3 regions of the Arthrobacter sp. 210 2 genome follow, and region 3 is predicted to be linked to each of the others. Evidence: riboswitches for the same ligand, from Rfam matches in the RefSeq annotation. Region 3 holds a riboswitch; each other region holds the start of a gene.
The links. A riboswitch is a leader RNA that binds a small molecule or an ion and turns the genes downstream of it on or off. The one in region 3 is predicted to bind S-adenosylmethionine.
Positions count from the first base shown of each region.

Region 1: linked by a shared signal. The riboswitch ahead of AC5RWA_RS10730 (DUF1737 domain-containing protein) and the one ahead of metX (homoserine O-acetyltransferase MetX) in region 3 are both predicted to bind S-adenosylmethionine.
Region 2: linked by a shared signal. The riboswitch ahead of AC5RWA_RS14615 (aminotransferase class V-fold PLP-dependent enzyme) and the one ahead of metX (homoserine O-acetyltransferase MetX) in region 3 are both predicted to bind S-adenosylmethionine.

Region 1 covers NZ_JBNHIE010000004.1:253,140-256,408, forward strand. The annotation lists gene opgC (OpgC domain-containing protein) at 1-1,460, opposite strand, end outside; SAM riboswitch class IV at 1,784-1,899, shown strand; gene AC5RWA_RS10730 (DUF1737 domain-containing protein) at 1,913-2,191, shown strand; gene AC5RWA_RS10735 (rhodanese-like domain-containing protein) at 2,188-2,598, shown strand; gene AC5RWA_RS10740 (O-succinylhomoserine sulfhydrylase) at 2,599-3,269, shown strand, end outside.
Region 2 covers NZ_JBNHIE010000007.1:165,466-168,734, reverse strand. The annotation lists gene rsgA (ribosome small subunit-dependent GTPase A) at 1-262, shown strand, start outside; gene hisN (histidinol-phosphatase) at 311-1,123, shown strand; SAM riboswitch class IV at 1,295-1,408, shown strand; gene AC5RWA_RS14615 (aminotransferase class V-fold PLP-dependent enzyme) at 1,446-2,870, shown strand; gene AC5RWA_RS14610 (class I SAM-dependent methyltransferase) at 2,965-3,269, shown strand, end outside.
Region 3 covers NZ_JBNHIE010000006.1:117,899-121,167, forward strand. The annotation lists gene AC5RWA_RS13030 (bifunctional o-acetylhomoserine/o-acetylserine sulfhydrylase) at 1-1,153, shown strand, start outside; SAM riboswitch class IV at 1,337-1,452, shown strand; gene metX (homoserine O-acetyltransferase MetX) at 1,465-2,580, shown strand; gene AC5RWA_RS13040 (MFS transporter) at 2,760-3,269, shown strand, end outside.

The sequences.
Region 1 (3,269 bases), on a different contig from region 3:
AGGTAGAGCTTGCCCGCCCTCCGCGAGGTGTGGTCCACCACCGTTCCGAAGTCGTCCTTGGCCCTGGGCCCGTACACCATGCCCACCACCAGGCCGGAGAACAGGACGAACAACTCGGCGCCTGAGACGAACCCCACCGCTTCCTGCGTGAGCAACTGGAACAGCGAGGTCATGCCCAGGTGGTTGACCACAACAAAAACAATGGCCAGGCCGCGCAGCATATCCACCCGGGAATCCCTGCTGGACGGGTCTGAGTATCCCCACGCCGTTGCGGCATTGACCCGGCGGGGAATCTGCCACAGGGCAACCAGGAGGATGAGGAGCGCCGCACCCACTGTCCACGCAGCCGCCCCGGTGAGGGTGTTTGCCCGCACGAACGCACTGCCGGAGCTGACCTCGGTGACGGGGCCGGTGACGATGGGGGACGCTTCCAGCCTGCCCAAGGCGGCCTTGGCGATGCCGGGGTTTCCGGTGAGCGGCCAGTCGATGCTTGCCACTCCGGTGTCCCGGGTACTGGTGCGCTCATCCCACACCACCGCCCCTGTCATGCGGAACCCGGCATCAGTGGCAGTCCCCACCACCTGGTCCCACCAGCTGGTTTTGATGTCCGCTTCCGGGGCTCCACCGGAAGCCGGGCTGTAAAACGCGGCGGTCTGCAGGAGGAACGGCTTGTCGCGCCCCTCCGAATAGGTGGCGTAGAAGTTTTCCCCGCCGGAGGCCGTCAGCATCTCCTGCAGCTCCCCCGCGCGGGGGACGGTATTGACCGCGGCACCGCCGGCAGTGTCGTCGTGATAGGCCGTCAGGCCCACCCAATCCACCGCATCGTCCCCGGGATAGTAGGGGGCGTAGGCTGCATCTGCGCCGTCCCACTGGCCGTCACCGTTGGTGTCAAGCAGCGCGAACCCTTCACTTCCCTGCGCAGGCGCGTTCCGGTTCCGGCCGAACGGATAGTCCGTGCCCAGGTACGGTTCCCAGACCATCACCGTGCCGCCGCCGTTGGCCTCCCGGAACGCCGCCGTGACGGCCTGGAACGCTGCGCGGTAGGCAACGGGCTGCTGTCCCCATTCAACCCAGCTTGCGTTCATGTCCGGGGCAAACCGGATCAGCAGCTGGCCCTTGAAGGTGGAAGCAAGCTCCCGCACCTCGCCTGCGAAGGCTTTCGCGGCCGCGCCGTCAATCTGATCCAGCGGCACCGTGGGTTTCACCGTGAGCATCGCGTGGGCGCCCTGAAGTGAGGACTGCTCCAGGAAGCCCTCGATGTCGTCCTCCTCGGACGGGCGGTAGGGGAAGGCAATGTCATGGCCAAAAACGGCCGGCGATGCACCCAAGCGGCCCGCGAAATCGGCGGCGGTATCCTCGCCCCATTCAAGGACTGTGCCCAGCAGCGGCTTCCCCTCTTCCGGAAAGCTCCTTGCGGCTTGTGCGGGCGCGGCAGGCAGCACTACGGCGATGAGTGCCATCAATACCACCGCGAGGAATACCAGGGTTTTCCGGTGGAGGGGCACGCTGGATGAACCGGCGCTGACTCGAGGCACGGTTGTGCACATGCTGATGGGACCCCCACTGCTGACGACCTGGTGACGGGGCGTTGCCCCACGTGAACTCTATCGGGACGCAGGGCCGGCGCACGGTAAGGAAAGCGCGCCCACCTGCGGTGATACCGCCGTCGGACGTCCCCTCGCTTAAGTGCGCAGCGCCGCACGCTGCGCACCGTATGGTTCAGTTACGGAACATGACGACGGCGGCGGTGCGGCTCCGCCTGCCAGATGTTACGTTTTTGGGGAGTAATGAGTACCGGCGCCAAGCCCTGACTGGCCGGTCGGCAACCCTCCCTTTCGCGGCGGGGTGCCTCAGGTGAATACTCGGCATATCGACCGATTCGAGCTGCAAGCGTGAGAGAAGGAGATCCGTCGTGTCTGACGCACCTGCCCCTGAAGAGAGACTGTCGTACCGGCTTGTCACCGGCCCGGATGACAGGTCTTTCTGTGAACGGATTTCCACCGCCCTGGCCGAGGGCTATGTCCTGCACGGCAGCCCGGCAGCAACGTTCAACGGCACCACCGTCATCGTTGCCCAGGCCCTGGTCCTGCCGGCGGCCATCGCCTCGGCGGATGCCGCCGTCGCGACCGCCGTGGACAACCTGGAGTCAGGCACCGAAGACCTCGAGTTCGACGGCGAGGGCCACGCATGAGCTACGCAGGAGACCTGACGCCTGAGGAAGCCTGGGCCAAGCTGGAGCAGGGCGCCATCCTGGTGGACGTGCGCACCGAGGGCGAATGGGCCCACATCGGCATTCCGGACACCAAGGCCACGGACAATGATCCCCTGTTCATCCAGTGGACGTTCCCGGGCGGCATTCCCAACCCCGATTTCATCAAAGACCTGAGCCAGCAGGCGCCGGAGGACAACGGGACCGAGCTGCTGTTCATCTGCCGCTCCGGCCAGCGCTCCATCTCCGCGGCCATCGCCGCCACCCAGGCCGGTTTCACCTCGTACAACGTCCTGGAGGGCTTCGAGGGTGAGCCGGACCGCTACGGCGAACGCACCGTCAACGGCTGGAAGAACCGCGGCCTGCCGACCAACCTGGGAAAGAATTAAGTGACCTTCAATAACGACGCCGCCGGCTGGAGCCCTGACACCCAGGCCGTCCGCGGCGGGCTGGACCGCACCAACTTCCAGGAAACCAGCGAGGCCGTGTTCCTGAACTCGGGCTTCGTGTACGAATCCGCTGCCGCCGCCGAGCGGGCATTCACGGGTGAGGACGAGCGCTTCGTCTACTCCCGGTACGGCAACCCTTCGGTGGCCACGTTCCAGGAGCGGCTCCGCCTGCTCGAGGGCACCGAGGCGTGCTTTGCGACGGCGTCGGGCATGTCCGCCGTCTTTACTGCCCTCGGCGCGTTGCTGGCTGCCGGCGACCGCGTTGTTGCCGCCCGTTCGCTGTTCGGGTCCTGCTTCGTGATTTTGAACGAAATCCTGCCCCGCTGGGGCGTGGAGACGGTCTTCGTGGACGGGCCGGACCTGGAGCAGTGGCGTGAGGCCCTGTCCCAGCCCACCACCGCCGTCTTCTTCGAATCGCCGTCCAACCCGATGCAGGAGATCGTGGACATCGCCGCGGTCAGCGAACTCGCGCACGCCGCGGGTGCCACCGTCGTCGTCGACAATGTCTTTGCCACTCCCCTGCTGCAGCGCTGCGGCCAGCTCGGAGCCGACGTTATCGTCTACTCCGGCACCAAACATATTGACGGCCAGGGCAGGGTGCTGGGCGGCGC
Region 2 (3,269 bases), on a different contig from region 3:
GGGCATCCGGTCCTTCGGACTGGCGCACGTGGATCCGGACCGGATCCTGCGGTCCTTCCCGGACCTTTCGCCGGGCATCGATGACTGCGAACGCGGCTGCAAGCACACTGCCACGGCGGTGGACTGCGGCCTGGACGCCTGGGTGGCCGGAGGCCATGCGGGTCCCACCGGTGAAGCCCGGCTTGCGTCCCTGCGGAGGCTCCTCGGAGCGGATCCGCGCATGGAAGCGCAGGAGACCAAGGAGCTCGGCAGCGTCAACTGACAACGCCGATCTCCCAGCAGAACCGCCCGCAGACGGTAGTTTGGAACCATGATCCAACCCGCTTCGAGCTACAACGATGACCTGCGCCTGGCCCATGTCCTGGCCGACTCCGTGGATGACCAGACCATGAGCCGCTTCAAGGCACTGGACCTCCACGTGGAGACCAAGCCTGACCTGACGCCGGTCACCGATGCGGACAAGGCAGCGGAGGAAGCCATCCGCGGCCAGCTCTCCCGTTCCCGTCCACGGGATGCAGTACTCGGTGAGGAGTTTGGCAGCACCGGCCACGGCTCGCGCAGGTGGATCATCGATCCCATCGACGGCACCAAGAATTTTGTCCGCGGCGTGCCCGTGTGGGCCACCCTTATTGCCCTCGTTGACGAGGGCGAGCCGGTAGTTGGCGTGGTCAGTGCCCCGGCACTGGGCAAGCGATGGTGGGCGGCCAAGGGCATGGGCGCCTACATGGGCCGTTCACTTGCCGCGGCCACCCGGTTGCGGGTGTCCGACGTCTCCAGCCTGTCCGACGCTTCACTGTCATATTCGAGCCTGGGCGGATGGAAGGAACGCGGAAACCTTGACGAGTTCCTCGGCCTGACCGAGGACGTCTGGCGGACCCGGGCATTTGGCGACTTCTGGTCATACTGCATGGTGGCCGAAGGGTCGGTGGACATCGCCTGCGAACCCGAGCTCAACCTCTACGACATGGCGGCCCTGGTACCGATCGTGGTGGAGGCGGGCGGCCGCTTCACGTCGCTGGAGGGCGAGGACGGTCCGTTCGGCGGCAACGCCCTGGCCACCAACTCCATCCTGCACTCCGAGGTGCTGCAGCGGTTGAACCCGGGCCTCGACGACCTTCTCTGACTCCGGCCCCAACACCACCTGACCGAAGAATCGACGGCGGGCGCCCCCGAAAGGCGGCGCCCGCCGTCGTTTTCTTCGGCTGGAAACGCCTTTCGCGACGGCGCGTAACAAAAGCCTTAACAGTTGCGCCGGCTTCGAACCTGGCCGCCCCATGTTCTACGCTCTTAACCAGGTCACGAGTGCCAGCGCAAAACCCCGGTTTGCTGGCCGGCAACCCTCCATTCGCGGTGGGGTGCCCCGGGTGACGACCAGGCCGGTCCGGAGCGGATGCGGCAAGCGCGGATTCCTCTATGCCGGAGTCCTGTTTTGAAGTGAGGTCTCTGTGACAACTGCCACCGTCTCCCCCAACGCCGCCACCACCACCGAAGCTGCAGCGGCCCTCGACGCGCGCCAGGCGATCGCCGGCCGTCCCCTCGCCGCCGTCACCGGCGCAGAAATCCAGGCGCCGCTGATCGCCGGCGGGCATGTGCGGTATGCCAACCTCGACTATGGCGCATCTGCCCCCGCCCTCTCGGTGGTGTCCGCCTACCTCAACGAGATCCTGCCGTACTACGCCAGCGTCCACCGCGGCGCCGGGTACGCGTCGCAAATCAGCACCTCCGTGTACGAGAACGCCCGCAGCATCGTCCGCGATTTCGTGGGCGGCCGGCCGGACGATTCCGTCATCTTCACCAGGAACACCACGGACTCCCTCAACCTGCTGGCCGGCTGCCTGCCCGTCGCTGACGGACGCCATGCCGGTGACGTCCTGTACCTGGACATCGAGCACCACGCCAACCTGCTGCCCTGGCAGGGAGTGCCCCACCGCAGCATTGTTGCCGCCGACACCATCGCGGGAACCATCGAGGCCGTCCGCGCTGAGCTGGAGCAGGGCGGCGTGAGCCTGCTGGCAATCACCGGTGCCTCCAACGTCACCGGCGAGATCCTTCCCGTCCGCGCCCTGGCAACGCTCGCCCACCAGCACGGCGCACGGATCGTGGTGGATGCCGCCCAGCTGGCGCCGCACCGCCGCATTGACATCAGCGCGGACAACGTCGACTACGTCGCGTTCTCCGGGCACAAGCTCTACGCGCCCTTCGGCGCCGGTGTCCTGGTGGGACGTCCTGACTGGCTCGACGCCGGTGTTCCACACCTTGCCGGCGGCGGCGCCGTCAAGGAAGCAAGGCTCGACGGCGTCAGCTGGGCAACGGGCCCGGCCCGCCACGAGGGCGGCTCCCCCAACGTCCTGGGCGCGGCCACCCTTGCCCGCGCCACCCAGGTCATCGCCGGGTTGGACCAGGACCGCTGGCACGCGCACGAGTCCGCCATCCGCTCGTTCCTGGTGGAAGGCCTGCAGGACATCGACGGCGTCACGGTCCACCAGATCTTCAAGGACACCAACGCGGACACGGACACCATTGGCGTGGTCAACTTTTCCGTCGAGGGCTACGACGCAGGGCTCGTTGCCGCGTACCTTTCCGCTGAGCACGGGGTGGGGCTGCGGGACGGGCGCTTCTGCGCGCATCCCCTGCTGAAGCGGCTGGGGCTGCCCTCGGGGTCCCTTCGTGCCAGCTTCGGCCTCGGTTCCCGGCTCGAGGATGCCGAGCGGCTCCTGGCAGGCATCGCCAAACTCCGCCGCGACGGGCTGGGCTGGGACTACGTGGTGGACGCCGGCCGCTGGGTTCCCGCGAACGACACCCGCACCTACCCGCACTGGGCTCCGAACACGCCGGGAACCGCGGGGGCTGCTCCCTGCATTGACGACTGACCGTCGCCAGCGGCTGACCGGCCGTGCCCTGCTGCCGGACCCGGATGCGGTAAATTCGGAGGATATCGCAGGGCATTAGTGAAGGAGGCCGCAGGTGGTTCGGGGTGGCCCCAGGCTTGATCATGGGCGGCGCCGGGAGCTCGGCCAGAGCTTCCAGGACGGCGGCAAGCATTACCAGCGGGTCCGGCCCGGGTATCCTGCGGAATCGGCGCAATGGCTCGTTCCGGCCGGGGCCCGTGACGCGCTGGACGTTGGCGCCGGCACCGGCAAATTCACCGAACTCCTGCTGGCCGCTGGGTTAGCCGTGACCGCCGTCGATCCATCCGCAGACATGCTCGGACAGCTGACGGCTCACTATCCAGACACCACGGCTGTCCTCGGCACCGCCGAGGCGACGGG
Region 3 (3,269 bases):
CATCGGCAACCCGACCCAGGACGCGGTGGAGCAACGGATTGCCAGCCTCGAAGGCGGCCTGGCAGCCCTGCTGCTCAGCTCCGGACAGGCAGCCGAGACCTTCGCTGTCCTGAACATTGCCGAGGCCGGCGATCATATTGTCGCGAGCCCCAGCCTTTACGGCGGAACCTACAACCTTTTCGCCCACACCCTGAAGAAGTTCGGCATCAGCGTCACGTTCGTGGCGGATCCGGACAACCTGGACCAGTGGCACGCCGCCGTGCAGCCGAACACCAAGCTCTTCTTTGCCGAGGTGGTGTCCAATCCGCGGCAGGATGTCCTGGACATCGAAGGCGTCTCCCAGGCCGCCCATGAAGCAGGTGTGCCGTTGATCGTGGACAACACGCTGTCCACGCCGTACCTGATCCGTCCGCTCGAGTGGGGCGCGGATATCGTGGTCCATTCGGCCACGAAGTACCTGGGTGGCCACGGTGCGGCCATCGCCGGCGTCATCGTGGACTCGGGCAAGTTCGACTTCAGCAAGGACCCGGAGCGGTTCCCCGGCTTCAACACCCCGGACCCCACCTACAACGGGCTGGTCTACGGCCGTGACCTCGGGGAGGGCGGCGCCCTGGGCGCCAACCTGTCCTACATCCTTAAGGCACGCGTCCAGCTCCTGCGGGACCTGGGCTCTGCTGTTTCGCCGTTCAACGCCTTCCTGATCTCCCAGGGCCTGGAGACGCTGAGTCTTCGCGTGGAACGCCACGTGGCCAACGCCGCGGAGGTTGCCCGCTGGCTGGAAGCGCGTGACGACGTCGAATCCGTCGCCTACGCGGGCCTGCCCTCGAGCCCCTGGTACGAGCGCGGCCGCAAGTACGGACCCAAGGGCACCGGTGCCATTGTGTCCTTCAACCTGGCCGGGGGTGCCGAGGCCGGCAAGCGGTTCGTGGACGCCCTGGAGCTGCACTCGCACGTAGCCAACATCGGGGACGTCAGGTCCCTGGTCATCCACCCGGCGTCCACCACCCACAGCCAGCTCTCCCCGGAGCAGCAGGCCGTGGCCGGCGTGACCCCCGGGCTGGTCCGCCTGTCGGTGGGCATTGAGCACATCGACGACATCCTGGCCGACCTCGAGGCCGGCTTCCGGGCAGCAAAGGCGGCGTCGGGCGCCTGACCAGATCAAGGCGCGACGCCGGCCGGCACGTAGGCAGGCAAGCGGCAGGCAGCTGCAGCCTCCACAGCAAACAGGCAGCCTCCACAGCAAACAGGCAGCCAGGGCCGGCGTGCCCGGGCCGGGGAAGTCACAACCAGTCACACTCTTGGCTTGGGACGGGTGGTGTTTCGTACACTCGAACCAGGTCATGAGTGCCAGTGACAGCCCCGGCTTGCTGGCCGGCAACCCTCCTTCCGCGGTGGGGTGCCCCGGGTGAAGACCTGGCCTGCCGGTCATTCGACGGCAGGCAAGCGCGTAGAAGAGGTCTTGCCATGACGGTTACCGTCACCCGTACCACCGTTCCCGAACACGGGATTGTCCGCTACGCCTCCATTGGAGGCCTGGAACTTGAGGCCGGCGGCTATCTTCCGGAGGTGACGCTCGCCTACGAAACCTGGGGCACCCTCAACGCGGACGGCAGCAACGCCATCCTGATCGAACATGCCCTCACCGGCAGCACCCACGTGACCCGGGGCGACACCGACGAACCGGGCTGGTGGGAACAGCTGGCCGGACCCGGCGCACCCGTGGATACAGACCGTTTCTTCGTTGTCTCCATCAACATCGTGGGCGGCTGCTACGGATCCACCGGCCCGTCCTCGCCTGCCCCCGACGGCAACCCCTGGGGTTCCCGCTTTCCCCTGGTCACCCTGCGGGACAGCACCGTGGCGGAGGCCCGGCTGGCTGACCAGCTCGGCATCCAATGCTGGTTTGCCGTCCTGGGCGGTTCGATGGGCGGCGCCCGCGCACTCGAATGGGCTGTCACCTACCCGGAGCGCGTGCAGCGCTGCGCGGTCTTCGCCGTAGGGGCCGCCAGCACGGCCGAACAGATCGCCTTCGCCCAGGCGCAGACCCTCGCCATCCGGCAGGACCCCAACTTCAACGGCGGCGATTATTACGGCGGCCCTTTCCCCGAGGCCGGACTGGCACTGGCACGGCGCATCGCACACATCACCTACCGCTCAGCCGCCGAGCTGGAAGGCAGGTTCGGCCGTGCCCCGCAGGCTCCCGAATCGCCGTTGCAGGGTGAGTGCCTGGCGGAACGCGGACGCTACCAAGTTGAGAGCTACCTTGACCACCAGGGCAACAAACTGGTGCAGCGGTTTGACGCCAACAGCTATATCGCCATCACCGAGGCGCTGATGAGCCATGACGTGTGCCGGGGGCGCGGCACGCTGGCCGAAACACTGGCCGCCAGCCAAGCCCGCTTCTTTGTTGCCGCCGTGGACTCCGACCGCCTGTACTTTCCGTCCCAGTCACGTGAGCTGGCCCGGGCGCTTCCGGGGGATGTGGACGTCCACCTGATCGAGGCGCCCATTGGCCACGACGGGTTCCTAACCGAAATCGGCCAGCTGGGACCGCAGCTCCAGAGGCATCTTTCCGAGTAGCACTGCTCCCTCCTTTGCCCGGATGTGCGTTTATGCAGATGTGCTCTGCGAGATTCGCCGTTGAGCTGGGCTGACAGGCGGACCATACTCAATGGGACCCGGCGGTTCGTGGCCAAAATCACACGTATCCGCCCCAATACGTCCCAGTGGTGTCGACGACGACGCCGAAGGAGTAACAGATGAGCACGGAAAGCTCCGCCGCACGGCGGACAGAGGAAACCGACGTCAAGGCCTCCGGCCTGAAGAAAGTCGTCACGGCCTCCATGGCCGGCACCGTTGTGGAGTGGTACGAGTTCTTCCTCTATGCCTCCGCCGCCACCCTGGTGTTTGGCAAAATGTTCTTCCCCAATTCAGGGACCGAACTGGATGGCATCATCGCCGCCTTCGTCACCTACGCCGTAGGCTTCGTGGCGCGCCCCATCGGCGGCATCGTCTTTGGCCACTTCGGTGACAAATTCGGCCGCAAGCAGCTGCTGCAGCTGAGCATCATCCTGGTGGGCGTGGCCACCTTCCTCATGGGATGCCTGCCCACGTTCGCCCAGATCGGTTACTGGGCCCCGGCCCTCCTGGTGTTCCTGCGCTTCGTGCAGGGCTTCGCCGTCGGCGGTGAGTGGGGCGGCGCCGTGCTGCTGGTCGCAGAGCACAGCCCCAGCAAGTCCCGCGGTTTCTGGTCCAGCTGGCCGCAGTCA